DNA from 2 places in the Pelorhabdus sp. sgz311001 genome. Region 2 is predicted to be linked to the other one. Evidence: riboswitches for the same ligand, from Rfam matches in the RefSeq annotation. Region 2 holds a riboswitch; the other holds the start of a gene.
The links. A riboswitch is a leader RNA that binds a small molecule or an ion and turns the genes downstream of it on or off. The one in region 2 is predicted to bind glycine.
Positions count from the first base shown of each region.

Region 1 (8,853 bases), on a different contig from region 2:
CGCCACACCTTTCGCTTTGCGACTTCTTTTCTCCCAGCTAAAAACCTCTCATTCTTTATATCGAAAAAAATAGTCTGATGATTAAATGATTCTTAAAAAAACCTTTAAACAGCTAGACTTTTCAAGGATATTGCTAATGAATAGGCGAATTTACTTGGTAAAAGTCTAAATCAGAAAGCTTCTTGATTCTGGCAAAAGATCACCTTTATTCTACAAAAGGAGCAAACAGTCATGAAAAAATACGATGTTGTCGTAATTGGCACAGGGGCGGCGAATATTGTCTTAGACGCCGCCTTAAAACAAGGCTTAAAATGCGCCCAAATTGAAAAAGGGAAATTTGGCGGAACCTGCCTAACACGAGGCTGCATTCCTACGAAAGTCATGGTTACTGCAGCAGATTATATTCGGGAAATTCAGGAACTACCGAAAATCGGCGTCAATGTAGCGCCAGCTTCGATGAATTGGGAACTTGTCAGCAAACGGGTCTGGCAAAAAATAAATGAGAGTGATGAACTACGTTCCTACTATGAGTCCATCGAAGAACTAGATGTTTATCGGGGAATCGGTCACTTCACTGGCGAAAAAACCTTACAGGTAACCCTGCCTGATGGCGCCTTATCTGAGGAATTTACCGCCGACAAAATCATTCTCGCCGTAGGCGCCCGTACGAAAATCCCCACAATTGAAGGTCTCGAAGCAACAGGCTATCTCACATCAGAAACTTTCTTTGGTGAAAAATATCCGGCTCAGCCCTTTAAAGATCTCATTATCATCGGCGGCGGACCTATCGGCACAGAATTCGCACACGTATTTGCCGCTGCTGGCACGAAAGTAACGGTAGTTCAGCAAAATGTCCGCCTATTGCCGCGAGAAGATAGCGAAATTTCCGCTCACTTACTGCAGGGTCTACGAAAAGCAGGCATAACAGTCCTCGTCAATCACAAGCCCCTGCAAGTAAAACAAGGCGAAGATAAAAAAACCCTTCGCCTCCTTGACAAAGACACCAACCAAACCAGCGAAATCGCAGCGCAGGAAATCATGCTTTCCACCGGAATTGAATCAAATGCGGACACACTGCAGCTCGAACATACCGCCGTAGAAACGAATGATCGCGGCTGGATTGTCACCAATGAATTTCTCGAAACAAGCGCCGCTGGAATTTGGGCGTTAGGTGATGTCAACGGCGAAGCGCCCTTTCGCCATAAAGCCAACTATGAAGCAGATATTTTGGCTCACAACCTCTTTAGCGGCCATCATCCTAGTGACTGGCGCTGGGCCCGCTATGACATTGTCCCTGCCGTCACCTACACCTTCCCGCAGGTTGCCCATGTGGGACTTACCGAAGCAGAAGCACTGAAACAAGGCTATGAAATCACCACAGCTAAACACCATTATTCCGCTACAGCCAAGGGCTTTGCTCTCGGCTTCAATCCTGGCGATGAAGAAGACGGCTTCGTAAAAGTAATTGTAGAGAAAGCAACGAAAAACATCTTAGGTATTCATATTGTCGGGCCGCAGGCCTCAATCTTGCTCCAACCTTTCGTCAATCTGATGAATGCTGGCGAAACACGCCTTACGCCTGTCCACAACCATATTGCTTCACCTACAACGGAAAACTTAAGACGCTCCCGCCTAGTTCGCAATCTTGATCCTCGTTCCATTGTAAGTGTCGGTGAAACAATGACGCCGCATCCCTCGTTGTCAGAAGTGATTATGTGGATTCAATACTACTTCCCAGACTGATCACGGCTTAGCAAATGATCTTCTAGCAATGCTTCAATTTTAGGCGTACAACGCCGTCCATGACAGGAGCCAGACCCGGCGCCTGTCTTTTTTTGCACCGCGACTACCGAATCGGCTCCTGATGCAATAGTCTTCTTCATCGTCGCCCGACTAATGCCTTTGCATAGACAAACCTTAGTTAATTTATCGAGTACTTGCTGTTGTAATTCTTGTTCTTCCATAAAAATATCCCCCCATGTATTCCCTGAATGATTTCCTTTTGTGATGATTGTTCTAGCTTCGTGATGATCATTTCCAGTTAATAATGTTCGCTTTCGCTTGATGATTATCATTTTTACTTTATAATAATTATCTTCTACTTCTCTTTTAAATATACCTTTAATAAAACCTTCGTCAATAAAAAAAGACTGCCAAAAGGCAGTCGTAAAACTTCAAAACCAACTATTTCTAAATAGCGATTTGCGAAACAGATTCTTCCGATAAAATTCTTTTACCGCTTCACATACATTCTCAGCCTGGAAGCTAGCGGCAACACAAGAATTGCTGCTACGCCGATCTGTACAAGATTGCCAGGAACAGACAGCATTGGCGCCACCCAGTTGCCGTAAATAATACCTTCCGCCCCATAATAGCCGACCACCTTAATCAGGCAGGCTGCTAGCAGCGCTAACACATAGGCGGAAAAACTTTGCCGTTGCTCACAAATCGCCCCGACAACATAGCCCATAAGCCCGACAATCACGAGCGTAAAAGGCGCCCACAAAAACCAGCCGCCAACTACATCAAACAGAGCCATGCCAATGCCGCCAGCTACAGCGCCGAACCAGCGACCGTAAAGAATTGCCATAATAAAAAGCGGTACATTGCCTAAATGAATGAGTCCGCCATTTGCCGCAATGGGCAAGCGTATATTGACAAAAGAAGTGCAAATAAACACTAGAGCGATGCCTAAAGCTGCCATAACTAATTGTTTCGTTTGATACCTTGAAGATTGTCTCATGTTAAAATGCCTGCCTTATCGAAAAATAAAATATTTATCTACCATATCACACGAAACAACTTTACACAATAGGCAAATCCCTAAATTAAGCTAAACTGCTTTCTCCATCCTCGGCTTCTTTCGTTCTGCTCTTCGCGGCTTTATAAATCACGCCAAGCATAATAAACCATACTGGCGTCACAAACAGAGCAACGCGTGTTTCTTCATTTAATGCCAAGGTGACTAATACAAAGGCAAAGAAAGCTAAAATAATATAATTAATCACAGGGTACAGTGGCATTTTAAATTTATTTTTTGCCGCAAGCTCTGGTCGCGTTTTACGATATTTCAAATGACAGATCGTGATCATCGCCCAGATAAAAATGAAGCAGAACGTCGAAATACTGGTAATCAAGACAAAGACGCTTTCTGGCATAATATATTGCAGAATCACGGCTAATAGTATAACGAAAGCCGAAAAGAGCGTAGCATTCGCCGGTACTTGATTGGAGGTTAATTTTTTCATCGATTCTGGTGCATTACTTTCTCGTGCCAAAGCATAAACCATGCGGCTCGTACTAAAGATACCGCTATTGCAAGCCGATGCCGCCGAAGTTAACACAACAAAATTAACAATCGTTGCTGCCGCGGTAATCCCGATCGCCGAGAAAACCTGCACGAAAGGACTTTTTGCCGGACTGAGCGCCGTCCAGGGATAAATACTCATAATGACAAAGAGAGCGCCAAAGTAAAATACAATAATTCTGAGCGGAATATGATTAATGGCCTTCGGAATGACCTTTTCGGGGTTTTCCGTTTCCCCTGCAGTCAAACCAACTAATTCAATGCCCGTAAACGCAAATACCACCATTTGGAAAGACAGAATGAACCCGCTGATTCCATTAGGAACCCAGCCGCCATAGCTCCACAGATTAGCAAAGCTTGACGGGCCAGCGTCAGTCGCAAACCCTTTGATAACCATAAACGAACCAATTACAATAAGTGCTAAAATCGCCACAACTTTAATCAAAGCAAACCAAAATTCCATTTCACCAAAATGCTTTACCGCCGTCAAATTCATAATCAGTAGCACAACTAAAATCATGAGACTGGGAACCCATTGCGCGATATTGGGAAACCAATACTGAATATACAGCCCCGCGGCCGTCACATCGGCCATCGCCAAGGAAATCCAACAAAACCAGTACGTCCAACCCGTAATAAAGGCAGCGCCGTTACCCATATAGTCGCGGACAAAATCCACAAACGAATGATATTTGCTGTTAGACAGTAGCAATTCGCCTAGCGCCCGCATTACAAAAAAACAGATCGTGCCTGTAATCATATAGGCAAATAAAATCGATGGCCCCGCTAAGTGAATCGAACGACCTGAGCCGAGAAACAAGCCTGTTCCAATCGCCCCGCCAATGGCCAGCAGCTGAACATGACGATTTTTCAGCCCCCGTGATAAAGTTTGTTCTTCTGACATATGTATCCCGCCTTCCCTTCTGTTACTACGTGCCAAATACCAGCCTCGAGAAAAACAGAAAGAGGCCAAATTATAAAAATTTGGCCTCAAAATAAAACAGCAAGAAAATAGCTTTGTCTGCTCTGTCCTTTTACCTGAGAGATTCACTGATTTAGTATCAGCTTGCTCCTTCGGTGCTCAATTGAGGCTCTCCAGAGGTTCGTCCAGTAACGGTTCTTTTGCCTGAAAGCATAACATCTTCGGCGGATTATTGCTAATCTCTCTCCCGTTACCTTCATACGAAGTTCGGTATTCACTTTGATAGTACAGTTACATACTTTAGCACTCTTCATAGAAATTGTCAACCTTAAACAAACATTTTTCTTTTCTGTGCGTATATGAGCTACAATAAATCCTTAGCGTTAGCCAATAGCTTACTGTCCCAGCCAATATCTTTGATCGCTACTTTAGCGAACAGGCTCCAGAAAGCCTTCCTCTAAACACACGGCAACTGCTAAAGTTTTCACCTTGTCGGCAAACTTAATATCGAGACTCACCGCATTGAGCGCCGTAATCTGGCCCTCACCGAACCGGGCATGTCTGACCCTAGCCCCTACCTTCAGCCCCTCGCGCTTACGAATGGCGGTAGGCGATAAAACTTTTGCTGGCTGAGTTGGCACTAGCCGCGTGCTTGCAAAGGGACTTCTCACTGGCTGACGCTTCGGCTGCAACGCTTGCGGCGATGGCGCCTTGGGCGGCGTTACCATATGGCGTATGGCCATAACAAACTGCGACTCACTGACTTTTTCCTGATCCCGCTTCTCATAAGTGATCAATTGAAGTTGGTGCCTAGCTCGCGTCATAGCTACATAAAAGAGACGAACCGCCTCGGCCATAGCAGCTGGCTTTCCTTGCTGTTTCTCCATTACATCGCTGGCGGCAGGAATAATTCCCTCAATTAAATCAATCATATAGACCTTGTCAAACTCCATTCCTTTCGCGCTATGAAAGGTCGACAGAGTCACTTGATGATCTTTTTTCTGTCTCGCCTGCTTAGTCACAGTTTCTAGATGTTTCAAGCGGTTGGCAAAGGCTTCGACACTATCAAGTCCTGATGCAATCTCCTCGAGTGTGTTTAAAATGCCCAAGAGATATTCCTTGCGAAACCCCAGTCGGTCACACATTCGATCTAAGGCCTTGTCGTAACCAAGCTGATGGCGAATTGCCGCAATGGCTGCCAGAGGCTTTTTTTCTTTTAAAGAAATAATTACGTCCCGGCAACTTTCAATAAGCGGCCACTGATAGTCCTGCAGCGGCACATGACGGAGTAAATTCTGAAATACCGACTCGTGATTTCCCAATTCTTTTACGGCTTCCAGCTGCTGCTTCGTAATATAGCCGTTCATCTTCGCAAAGATCTTTTCAAAAATATCAATTCGTTTATCAGAGTAACTGAGTCGCATAAAGTTTAAAATATCAGCCACGACCCAGTGAGAGAAAAAGCGCTTGTCCTCATCTTGCATGGCAAAAGAAAGACCGGCTCGCTCCAATTCATTCACAAGGATAATCGCCGATGAGCTATTGCGATATAAAATAGCAATACTGTCTTTCGCGACCGCCTGTCGAATCGCCTCAATCAAATACTTAGCCTGCTGTTTATAATCACTGAGACAACGAATGTCAATGGGCGCCCCATAAGGATTTTCCGTAAACATCTGCTTCGGATACCGCTGGGCATTACGCTGAATAAACCGATTGGCGGCAATCACTATATTGCGGGAAGAACGATAATTTTGCTCCATATACAACAGCTGCGCCGCTGGATAAACCTCGCGAAAGTGCAGTAAATAATCCGGTTCAGCGCCGCGCCAACTATAAATCGACTGATCATCGTCAGCGACCACGCAAAGATTGCCATGAGCTTTGACGAGCTTTTCCAGGATAAAATGCTGTACCAGCGACGTATCCTGGCTTTCGTCTGTTAAAATATAGTCATAATACTGTTGGTATCTTTTCAGCAAGTCCGCTTCGGAGTTCAGAGCCTTATAAGCATAGAGCAGCATATCATCATAATCAAGTAACAGTGTCTCGCCCGCTGTCTTAAAGGCTTCATAAGCTTCTAAAATTTTTGCCGCCCCTTTCACGCTGCAATCCACTTCCGCCCACTTTTCCCGGGGAATAAGCTTGTTCTTGATAAAACTAATATAGGTGGTCAGCTCATCCATCTGATCTTCCGTCATCGTTTCCTTCGTAAGGCTTTTAAAAATATCCCGTAAAATCTGCCCCTTATTCAGCTCCGCTTGTCCTTCAATCAACTGATACGTCACCTGGCGCTGACGAAAATAGTCTCGCACAATCCGAAAGGCCAGACTGTGTATCGTCGAAAACTCAATAGACTCCAATTGCGGAAATAAAGCTTGAAACCGCCCGTTCATTTCTGCCGCAGCAGCCCGACTAAAGGTGACCGCTTTAATCCGCCGCGAAGCAACGCCTTGTACAGCAATCAAATAGCCTATTTTCGCAATGAGCGTTGTTGTTTTTCCCGAGCCTGGCGATGCGAGCAGCAGCAGCGCGCCTTGATTATGCAACACTGCGTCACGCTGTACTTGGTTAAGCACTACACCACGTTTCTCCAATTGTTCCCAAAAACTTTGTTCTGTAACCATCATGTAAAAACCCTTTCTCATCGCCCAGTGCAACAGATGGTACTAGCATCGCTGCGAAATCGTCTTTTTATTATATAATAGACCCTGCTAGTCGCGAGTGATATAATAAATCTGATTTAGCTCTGATAGAAAATCGTAAGTAATAATTATAATAACAAAAATACGGACTAAAGGAAAATCGGTCTATGGAAAATACAACCTTTCTGGAATTAATCCGGCAAAATCCCTATACACTCACCTCGATCAAGAATCCCACTGATGAAATGAAGCTGCTTGCTGTCAAAAGAAACGGCCTCATGCTAAAACATATTAAAAATCCAACCAGCGAAATGGAACAAACCGCACTGGAAAACAACAGCCGCGCTATCGAATTCATTGAAACTCCCACTGAAGCAATGATGCAAAAAGCCATTACAGCCAGTTGGACCAACTTGGAATATCTGAACAATCCCCCGGAAAAAATCATCGAACAGGCCATCAACCAATCCGGCTGGGCTATTAAATATATCAAAAATCCTAGCGAAGCATTGCAACTATTGGCAGTAAACAAAAATTATGATGCGATCAAATTTCTGAAAGAACCGACTAAACAAGTCCAACTGGCAGCAATAACGCATAGCTACGAAGCGCTGCGCTATATCAAAGCTCCTACACCGGATGCCGAGCGCCTGGCAGTGAGTCAAAATGAACGAGCCATTCAATTAATCAATGATCTAACGAAGCCCAAAATTCTAAAATTTCTCGCGATGAATTTTCTCGTCATTAAATATGTTATGAAGGAAATCTCTGTAGAAGAATTACGGCAAGTCCTACAAACCCAGCTTGCCAAACCAGATATTGCTGAAAAGTATGTACGCGATTTTTTAACTTATACCACCATTGACAAGCTAAGCCCCATTATGGCTATCGACCGACTCCTACTGATTGATCAGTACGGCAGTTGCACCGCGAAACGAATTGCTGTCGATGAACAGCTCAAGTTACTTTAGGAGGAACCCCCGTGAATTTTATTGATACCTTAACAAGCGCTGATTTAGTGCTCGCCACCGAAGCCGTCCCCCTCATTGTCGGCGAAAGCGGCATTGGCAAAACCGATTTAGCAAAAGAACTAGCCCGTCAAAAAAACTGGAGTCTCATTACCATTGACGCCAACCTCTTAAAAGAAGGCGAAATTGGCGGCTTGCCTACCGTAAAAGACAATACAACGGTCTATGCCGTGCATCATAAACTTAAAGAATTAGAAGAAGCTGCTGCGCAAGGGAAAACCGTGCTGTTATTTATTGATGAAATCAATCGCTGTGAACATGCGGTGCAGCAGGAACTAATGAATTTGATCTTAAACCGGGAAATTAACGGCTTCACCTTGCCGCTAACCGTAAAGATCCTGGCAGCCATGAATCCCTCGGGGAAATACGGCGCCGATTATGACTACCAGGTCGTCGATATGGATACCGCCCAGGAAAACCGCTTCGTTTGGCTCTACATGGAACCAGATTACCACCAGTGGCTCGCTTGGGCGACAGAAGCTGGTCTGGAAGCCAAAGTCATCGAATTTATTGCGACCTTTCCGGAGTACCTCCATAAAAATAACGAAGCCGATCTACAGGCCACGCCGCGCAGTTATGAACGAATTTCGCATATTTATAAAATTTATCAAGAAAAAACCGATGCGATTTCCCGCTCCGTCTTTCTCAATGTAATTCGCGGCAATGTGGGCCGCCTTATTGCCGAAGAATTTGTCAGCTTTGTCGAGTCAAACTATGCGCCGCTCTTGACTTATGAAGACATCTTTGCGGGCACAGCTTTATCAGAGGCTACCCGCCAGAAAATTAAAGCTGAAAGCCATACAAGGCTCTATCTCGCGGCAAAAAACATCCTAAAACACCTAGAAACAACTATCACGCAGGAGCCAACGACAGCCACGGAGCTAGTAAGCCGTCTAATTGACTTTTTACAAGCCTGCCCAGCCGACTTAATGATTGGACTCATGAAAGATA
Region 1 covers NZ_JBVXUT010000002.1:155,377-164,229, forward strand. Annotated here, with positions in the region: gene AC0MXB_RS06790 (dihydrolipoyl dehydrogenase family protein) at 232-1,743, shown strand; gene AC0MXB_RS06795 ((2Fe-2S)-binding protein) at 1,728-1,964, opposite strand; gene AC0MXB_RS06800 (ECF transporter S component) at 2,234-2,743, opposite strand; gene AC0MXB_RS06805 (amino acid permease) at 2,829-4,211, opposite strand; glycine riboswitch at 4,332-4,408, opposite strand; glycine riboswitch at 4,412-4,489, opposite strand; gene AC0MXB_RS06810 (ATP-dependent helicase) at 4,658-6,859, opposite strand; gene AC0MXB_RS06815 (hypothetical protein) at 7,042-7,845, shown strand; gene AC0MXB_RS06820 (AAA family ATPase) at 7,857-8,853, shown strand, end outside.
Region 1: it holds a riboswitch for glycine, as region 2 does, so the genes downstream of both, AC0MXB_RS06805 (amino acid permease) here and AC0MXB_RS10200 (ABC transporter substrate-binding protein) in region 2, are expected to answer to the same signal.

Region 2 (8,853 bases):
TCATGACTTGCTTCATTTCTTGGATTGTAGCGGCTAAATGATTCTCCTCAATAGGAAAATCAGGATGGTTTTCAATCATAAGTCCTCCTGGGAAAAAGTAATAAAATGCGCGATAAAAGAAGCCTCTGCTCAGATGATCAGAGGCGTAATTTTTAAAATAAGGTGTCTTTATTATAAGTCTAGGCGTCGGTGAATACAAGTCAGGCTTATCAGTGAATTGTGATCGCCTTATTCAATGGAAATAATCCACGAATCGACAAAAATTGCTTTACTTGGATTTAGTTTTATTCGATAATGATGCTAGGAGCATTCAATGAAGATAGGAGAGAAACGGATCAGCTTTGTGGAGAAATGATTTGACAAATTGAAAGGAGAATGGCGATGAAAATCACAACAGTTCGTACGAAACTCATGTTGTTATTATTACCATTTTTATTATTTGCCTTTAGTATTTTGTCAGGCATCGGCTATTATTTTTCCAATCAAGCCTTAGAGCAGAGCGCTAGAGAAACAGCACTGGCCATGAGTTCTGATTACTCACATCAAGTGCGGGATGCTATTAACGAACGGGTTATTGATCTTGAAAATTTGGCTAGTAACTGGACTGTGAAAAATCATAATGATATGGGTCTGATTGTCAAGTTACTACAAGAAACTCATGACCGTATCGGTAATTTTGATAATATTAACTACCTTTTACCGTCGGGTGAAGGGGTTCGTTATAATGGAACAACTACAAATGTAGCGGATCGTGACTACGTAAAAGCGGTTGTTAGTACGAAAAAGATTTATATTTCTGACCCCATATTGACAAGAGGGACAGGGCGCATGGGGGTTATCATTGCCGTTCCTGTTTTGGAGCAAGGAAACTTGACCGGGATCATTACTGGCAATGTATCGCTTGATAAGGTTACTGATTTAATTAAAGACAGTCGTTTCAAGGAAACTGGTTTTGTGGCGATTGCTGACAATAACGGCATGCTCATCGGTCATTCGCGCCAACCTGAACTTGTTGGTAACGTGAATTTTATGGATCGCAAAGTTAGTGATGCTGTCAAAACGACGCTGCCAGAAGTGGATAGCCGGTTTACGGCTCACTTTACGTCGGTTGCTGGTGGCAAGACGGTCATTGGTCAATATAAAAATCTCGATGGGGTTAGTCATGTGGCTGGCTTTGCGCCGATTTCCTTACCAGGAGGTAAGCAGTGGGTTACGATTGTATCAGCGCCTGAGGCGGAAGTTTTTGCAGCGACGAACCGATTGGCCAAAACACTGCTCTTTGTCTCGATAGCCGCTTTATTAGCTGCCGTGTTTTTTATCATTTGGATTAGTAATCGTTTTGCTAAACCGATTCAATGGATTCGCGATGAATGCCAGCTTTTGGCCCGAGGGGATCTGTGCCCTGTTGCGTCGAAAGTGCAGTCAGACGATGAACTGGGACAACTGGCGCAAAGTTTTGCGGATATGCGTCTTACGCTGTGTCAGCTTGTGCAGCGGGTGAAAGAGCAAGCGGAGGCAGTGAATAGTTCAGGCAGTCAGCTTAGGGAAAGCGCGGATCAATCGGCGCAGGCTTCGAATTTAGTGGCTCATTCTATTACGGAAATTGCTGGCGGTATGGCGGCAACGGCTGCTTCGGCGACTCATATCGCTGAAATTATTGATAACATGTCGAATCGCACAGCTCAAATAGCTGAGACGGCTCAAGCTGCTGCGGGAATTGCTCAAAATACGGCGAAAGAGGCTGAAATTGGTCAGAAAGCGGTTGGACAGGCTGTAGGGCAAATGGAACAGATTAATTCGGGGTCACAAGCAGTAGCCGCCGCGATTGAACAATTAGCAAAAGGCTCAGATGCAATTCGTCCGATCGTGGAAATGATTTCGGAAATTGCTGGTCAAACGAATTTATTGGCCTTGAATGCCGCAATTGAGGCGGCTCGTGCCGGCGAGCAAGGCCGTGGGTTTGCCGTCGTAGCGGAAGAAGTAAGGAAATTAGCTGAGCAATCCAATCAGGCTGCCCAGAAAGTTACTTTACTGATTCAGGAAAATCAAACGAATATGGATCAGGCGATTGCTGCGGTACAGCTTGGTACAGAAGGGGTGCGCGTTGGTCGGGAAGTCGTGAATTCTGCTGGGAAAACCCTGGAAAATATTATGATAGCCATTGTAGCTTTATCAGAGCAGATGAAGGGGATTTCTGATTCGATCCAAACAATGGCGGATCATAGCAAATCAGTAGCTAAGGAAATTCACGGTGTCGATACCGTGAGTCGTAAGACAGCCGCGGAAGCTGAAACTGTTTCTGCCGCTACAGAGGAACAAGCTGCATCTATGGCGGAAATTGCATCGGCAAGTAAACGGTTAGCTGATCTTGCTGTAGATCTAAAGACAGCCGTAGAAAAATTTTCTGTGTAATTTTATATTTAATTACACTTGCATATTAAGCTGTCTTGTTTTATAATTATAAACGTTTTCGATGTACACACTAAAACTACATATTTCCGGATGAAGTTTGCGAGAGAGAGGCTGAATCAGCCCGCCGAAGGAGTAAAACTCTCAGGTACTCATAAAATTGGGTGATATCGTAAAGGGACGGGACTCTGGAGAGATCCGAGCGCATCGGACGCCGAAGGTGAAATACAGCAGAATTGCTGGCAAAGCTCTCAGGCAAAAGGACAGAGACAAAAAGTGCGAATGTGTTTAGTTTGTTTTATTCGTATTTTCTTTGTGATTCCAGAGTCAAATCATAGCTGATTTGACTCTGTTTGTTTTTGGGGGAGCTTTTTGGCATCGCTGCATGTAAGGTACATCGCAGATCAGTAAAGAAAGCAGCGATAGCTGTAAAAGGAGAGATTTTGAGATGGGGAAAAAATGGTTTCGGAGTATGACAGCGGCGCTTTTGGTACTGATGGCAGCCAGTTTTTTAGGGGGCTGTGGCGCTAGTTCTTCCAATGAAGTGCAAATTGGTCTACTGAATGAATTAACAGGCGGCAACGCTACCATGGGAAATTCTACTACGAATGGTGCGAAGCTAGCGATTAAAGAAGCGAACGCGAAAGGTGGCGTCTTGGGAAAACAAATTAAAGCCGTAGTGGCTGATAATAAAAGCGAGCCGTCTGAATCGGCTAATGCCATGACGAAACTAGCGACACAAGATCGTGTAGCAGCTGTTACCGGTATCTTTTCTAGTTCTAACGCCATTGCCGCTTCGAGCGTAGCTGAGTCGGTAAAAGTACCGCTGTTGGCAGTGGGGGCGACAAATCCCAAAGTAACAGTCGACGAAGGCACTGGTAAGGTAAAGGATTATACTTTTCGAGTTTGCTTTATTGATCCTTTCCAGGGGACCGTTGGCGCCAACTTTGTTTTAAATAATTTGAAACTGAAGAGCGCTGTTATTCTTGTCGATAACAGCAGTGACTATAGTAAAGGGTTGGCCGCTTTCTTCAAGAATGCCTTTACTAAGGGTGGCGGCGCCGTGCTTGCTGAAGAAGCGTATTTGCAGAAAGATCAGGATTTCAAAACGATTTTGACGAAAGTAAAAGGATTACATGCTGATATTATTTATGTGCCTGGTTATTATGAAGAGGTAGGCAAGATTGTAAAACAAGCTAGAGAACTTGGAATCACATCGCCCATGCTTGGCGGCGATGGTTGGGATTCGCCTAAACTCGTAGAGATTGCTACGCCAGAAGCGCTTAACAATACTTATTTCACGAACCATTATGCGGTTGATAACACAAATCCCACATCGCAGGCTTTTGTGGCTGCCTATAAACAAGAATATGGCCAATCGCCTGATGCCATGGCGGTACTTGGCTATGATGCAGCTAATGTTCTGATTCATGCCATTCAGCAGGCTAATAGTTTAGAGCCGGCGAAGATCCGTGAAGCTTTGGCGGCGACAAAAGATTTTGCTGCAATTACGGGAAATATTACATTGAATGCGACGCATGATGCCGTAAAAAATGCGGTAATCATCGAAATGAAAGATGGCAAACAAGTCTTTAAAGCGACAGTCAATCCCTGATTTAGCGATAGACGAGAATATAATACAAGAAATTTTGTAAAAATAGGAGCAGCAGGAATGATTTAGAATTCCTGCTGCTCTTACATATTTTGTGAAAAAATATACTTGATAAGACAGTGAACTTTTTGGAGAATTATCGGGAATTGCAGTATGTAGACAGAAATGACGAAAAACAAGACATAATACGAACAAAATAATAGACATATTAGACAAAGTTGTCATTTTAATTTTCAGATTATTTGAAAGAAAACGTATATTTTGAACGGTTTTTCTGCAAATAAAGCCAAGTCTAATTTTTGTCGGAAAAGCTGGTATGGATCTTGCAATATAAAGATGGTGAGAGCCAAAGGGACTCTTGCCAGAATAAGAGAGAAAACTGTGAGGGGGTATTTTAATGAAAGAAGCAGTTATTGTGAGTGCTGTACGTACGGCTGTTGGCAGTTTCAATGGTTCATTGGCGTCACTGTCGGCGGTAGAACTGGGGGAAATCGTAATTCGTGAAGCCTTGTGCCGAGCAAAAGTGAATCCAGAGCTTGTTGATGAAGTGATTATGGGCAATGTATTGCAGGCTGGTCTTGGCCAGAATCCGGCAAGGCAGGCTGCTGTTAAGGCGGGGATTCCGAAAGAAGTTCCGGCATTTACTGTAAATAAAGTTTGCGGCAGTGGTTTAAAGACGGTGAATCTAGCGGCACAGGCTATTATTGCCGGCGATGCTGATATTATTGTAGCAGGCGGCATGGAAAGCATGTCGAATGCACCCTATCTGTTAGGCAATCAGGCGCGGTGGGGCTATCGTATGGGCCATAGTAAAGTAATTGACAGTATGATCCATGATGGTTTATGGTGCGCGTTTGAAGATTATCATATGGGTATTACCGCCGAAAATGTGGCGGAGAAGTTTGGTATTACCCGCGAAATGCAAGATGAGCTCGCAGCATTATCACAGCAACGAGCGATTGCTGCCATTGAAGCGGGGGCTTTTAAAGAAGAAATTGTACCAGTTACCTTGAAAACTCGTCGGGGCGAGACTGTTTTTGCTGTAGATGAATATCCGAAAGCGGGTACGACTAAAGAAACAGTAGGTAAACTCAAGGCGGCTTTTCGTAAAGATGGTTCAGTGACAGCTGCTAATGCGTCGGGAATTAATGACGGTGCTGCGGCGCTTGTCATTATGAGCGCTGAAAAATGCGCCGAATTAAAGCTTACGCCGTTAGCGAAGATTCGTTCCTATGGTGCAGCTGGTGTGGATCCGTCCATTATGGGGATTGGTCCGATTCCTGCTACACGGAAAGCTTTGCAGAAAGCGGGTCTTTCTGTAGCGGATCTTGATTTAATTGAAGCAAATGAAGCCTTTGCGGCGCAATTCTTGGCTGTTGGTAAAGAATTAGGCTTTGATCAAGAAAAAGTGAATGTCAATGGCGGTGCGATTGCAATTGGTCACCCGATTGGGGCCAGCGGGGCGCGGATTCTTGTTACATTGCTTCATGCCTTAAAACAGCGCGATCAAAAGATCGGCCTAGCTACGCTTTGCATTGGCGGCGGCCAAGGAATCGCGACAATTGTGGAAAGAATATAAGGAGGAGATAATATGGCTATAGAAAAAGTGCTAGTAATTGGCGCCGGACAAATGGGTAGCGGCATTGCTCAAGTTATGGCGCAAAGCGGTTTAGCCGTAGTTTTGCGTGATATCAAAGAAGAATTTGTTCAAAAAGGGTTTCAGGGAATTCAAAAGAATCTGGCGAAGCAAGCTGAGAAAGGCAAAATAACGGAAGCCGAAGCGGCGTCCATTTTAGAACGGATTTGTCCAGTTACCGAAATGGATGCAGCTGCCTGCAAAGTGGATCTTGTGATTGAAGCTGCTATTGAAAATATGGCCATTAAAGCGGACATTTTTGGTCAGCTCGACGCTTTATGTCCTGATCATACCATTTTTGCCACGAATACTTCATCGTTGCCGATTACCGCTGTAGCAGCTAAGACGAAACGACCAGACCGCTTTATTGGAATGCATTTCTTCAATCCAGCGCCAGTTATGAAGCTTGTGGAAGTGATTCGCGGTTTGGCTACGAGTGAAGAAACGTATCAAGCTGTCTATAATTTAGCAGTTCAGACAGGTAAGTCGCCAGTGACAATTCATGATGCGCCTGGTTTTGCTGGCAATCGTATTATGATTCCCATGATTAATGAAGCTATTTTTACGTATGCCGAGGGCGTTGCTTCCGTAGAAGATATTGATGCTGTGGCGAAGTTAGGTTTTAATCACCCCATGGGACCGCTAGCTTTATCAGACTTGATTGGCAATGACACGGTACTGGCGATAATGGAAGTTCTCTATGAAGGTTATGGTGATCCTAAATATCGGCCTTGTCCGCTGCTCAAAAAGATGGTCCAGGCTGGGTATTTAGGGAGAAAGACAGGCAAAGGCTTCTACGATTATAAGAGCTAAGCTGTAAAGTTCGCCAGGAAGAACATCTTCCTGGCCTTTTTTTGACAAAAAAATAATAAAAGTACTAAAAATCAAATATTCAAAAATATTTATAATGCTTTATTTATCTTTAAAAATCGTTATAAATCATCATTTTTGAAAAATAAACCACTCATAATTCCATAATTGACGATTTACTTACATTATGATATCTTTATTGTGAATTATATTAAAGGAGGTATGGAATGAGTCACGGAAATGAGCAAAAAATGCAAATTGTTGTCGCAGACCCTTCCGCATTAGGTCTTTTTGGGTTAGCAATGGTTACTTTGGTGGCGGCATCGCAAAAATTAGCCTGGACTACAGGTGTATCTTTCGTGATTCCCTGGGCAATTTTTTTGGGTTCTATTGCCCAGATGATGGCTTGCGTTTATGATTTCAAGCATAATAATCTGTTTGGCGCTACTGTTTTTGGCGCCTATGGTCTGTTCTGGATTAGTGTAGCTATGGCTTGGATGATTAAAGCCGGGGTGTTTGGCGCTACTTTAGCGAATACAGCCGATCTGAAACAGCTTGGTTTTGCCTTTATTGGTTATCTTATTTTTTCGCTGTTTGGGACAGTAGCGGCAGCAGAGACGAATAAGATTATTTTTTCGATTATGGTCTTAATTGATGTATTATTTATTACGTTGGCGCTCGATAGCTTCGGGGTTCACTGGGCTCATTCGATTGCTGCTTGGACAGAATTGACGATTTCGATGCTAGGTTTTTACGGTTCAGGCGCGACGTTTCTTAATAATTGGTTTAACAAGCCTTTTCTGCCATTAGGGAAACCCTTTGGCGTCTTTAAATAAAACTCTTTTTAAATAAGAAGAAGCCCTCTTACCAGCCTTGCTTAACAGCAAGCTAGTACAGAGGGCTTCTTCTTTATGTTGTTACTCTACCAGGCAGAAGCCGCCTTGGCAGAGCGCCATTTCAATGTCGGGGTCGTATTCCTGAGGCAAATTTACACGAGTTGTTGCTGTATGGTGATCTTGGACATAGCGAATTTCATGAATACCAAGACGATAGTAGACAAGTTTCGGGTCATCCGGTCCAGTAAAGTATTTTTGTAAGGCCGGAACTTCTCTAAAAATAATTTCTTTTTGCACGGCTAATTCTTTTTGGATACCTAGTTGCGCATGGAGACGACCATAGATATTGACAAGTTCGCCATTTTTGCCATAGACGCAAAGTTCAACGCGGGGATTTTTTTCAATTTCGCTGAATTGTCTTGTTTCACAGCTATTGAAAAGCCAGATATGGCCATCCTTATCAATATAAGGATACATGGGGCGTACATGAGGGCGATTGTCCTCTACTGTGCCGACAAAAGCGATTTCGCTTTTGACAAGATCAATGACTTGTTGTTCGTACATTTCAGAGACCTCCTCTTGTTTGTAACGTTAAATTCCTATTTCGTCAAAGAAAAAAGGATTCCTGCTGGATAATTATTTTTTCGTTCTTTTTACACAGAAAAATCATCTTTTTTTGGTGGCTTGTTACATAGACGGCGCTTCTTTTTTCTTGTTATTATAATAAAGTAACTATTTGGATTTTAAGGAGCGTGTTACGATGAAACTGAATTTTTATATGCCTACCAAGGTATTCTTTGGGGAAAACTGTTTGGCTGAGCAAGCGGCGCAGTTCAAGCAGCTTGGCACAAAAGCCTTTATTGCTACAGGCAAAAGCTCGGCGCAAAATGGATCGCTGGCGGCGGTTATGGCGGCCTTAACAGCAAGCAATATTGATTATACGCTGTTTGATCGTATTTCCAGTAATCCTTCAGTTACTTTAGTCCGCGAAGCGGCACAGTTGGCCAGGGAGGCAAAAGCTGATTTTATTATTGGAATTGGCGGCGGCTCGCCCATGGATGCGGCAAAAGCAATCGCTGTATTAACTTATAATGAAGTTGATGATATTCGCCTGTTTAGCGGTCCCTATGATCAGCCAGTGCTGCCTGTTGTTGCCGTGCCTACTACAGCTGGTACTGGCAGTGAAGTGACGCAGTATTCCATTTTGACCAATGAGAAAGAAGAAACTAAGACAAGTATTGCTAGTGAAGTGATTTTTCCGAAACTGGCCTTTTTAGATCCTGAATTTATGACCGATCTGCCCCAGCGAGTAACGATTCATACGGCGGTTGATGCCTTGTCTCATGCGGTGGAAGGCTATCTTTCTACCAAGGCAACGACTATAAGCAGTTTGGTTGCAACTGAGAGTATGACGCTGCTCGGCGAATGTTTACAGCAGCTTACTGGACCGATTGATCAGTCTGTGCGGGCCAAGCTTTTATATGCATCCATGCTCGGGGGGATGGTCATTGCGCATACGGGGACAACGGCAGTTCATGCCATGGGCTATT
Region 2 covers NZ_JBVXUT010000003.1:312,601-321,453, reverse strand. Annotated here, with positions in the region: gene AC0MXB_RS10210 (HelD family protein) at 1-79, opposite strand, end outside; gene AC0MXB_RS10205 (methyl-accepting chemotaxis protein) at 382-2,412, shown strand; glycine riboswitch at 2,503-2,575, shown strand; glycine riboswitch at 2,588-2,686, shown strand; gene AC0MXB_RS10200 (ABC transporter substrate-binding protein) at 2,858-4,024, shown strand; gene AC0MXB_RS10195 (acetyl-CoA C-acetyltransferase) at 4,419-5,600, shown strand; gene AC0MXB_RS10190 (3-hydroxybutyryl-CoA dehydrogenase) at 5,613-6,470, shown strand; gene AC0MXB_RS10185 (acetate uptake transporter) at 6,695-7,303, shown strand; gene AC0MXB_RS10180 (pyridoxamine 5'-phosphate oxidase family protein) at 7,385-7,867, opposite strand; gene AC0MXB_RS10175 (iron-containing alcohol dehydrogenase family protein) at 8,064-8,853, shown strand, end outside.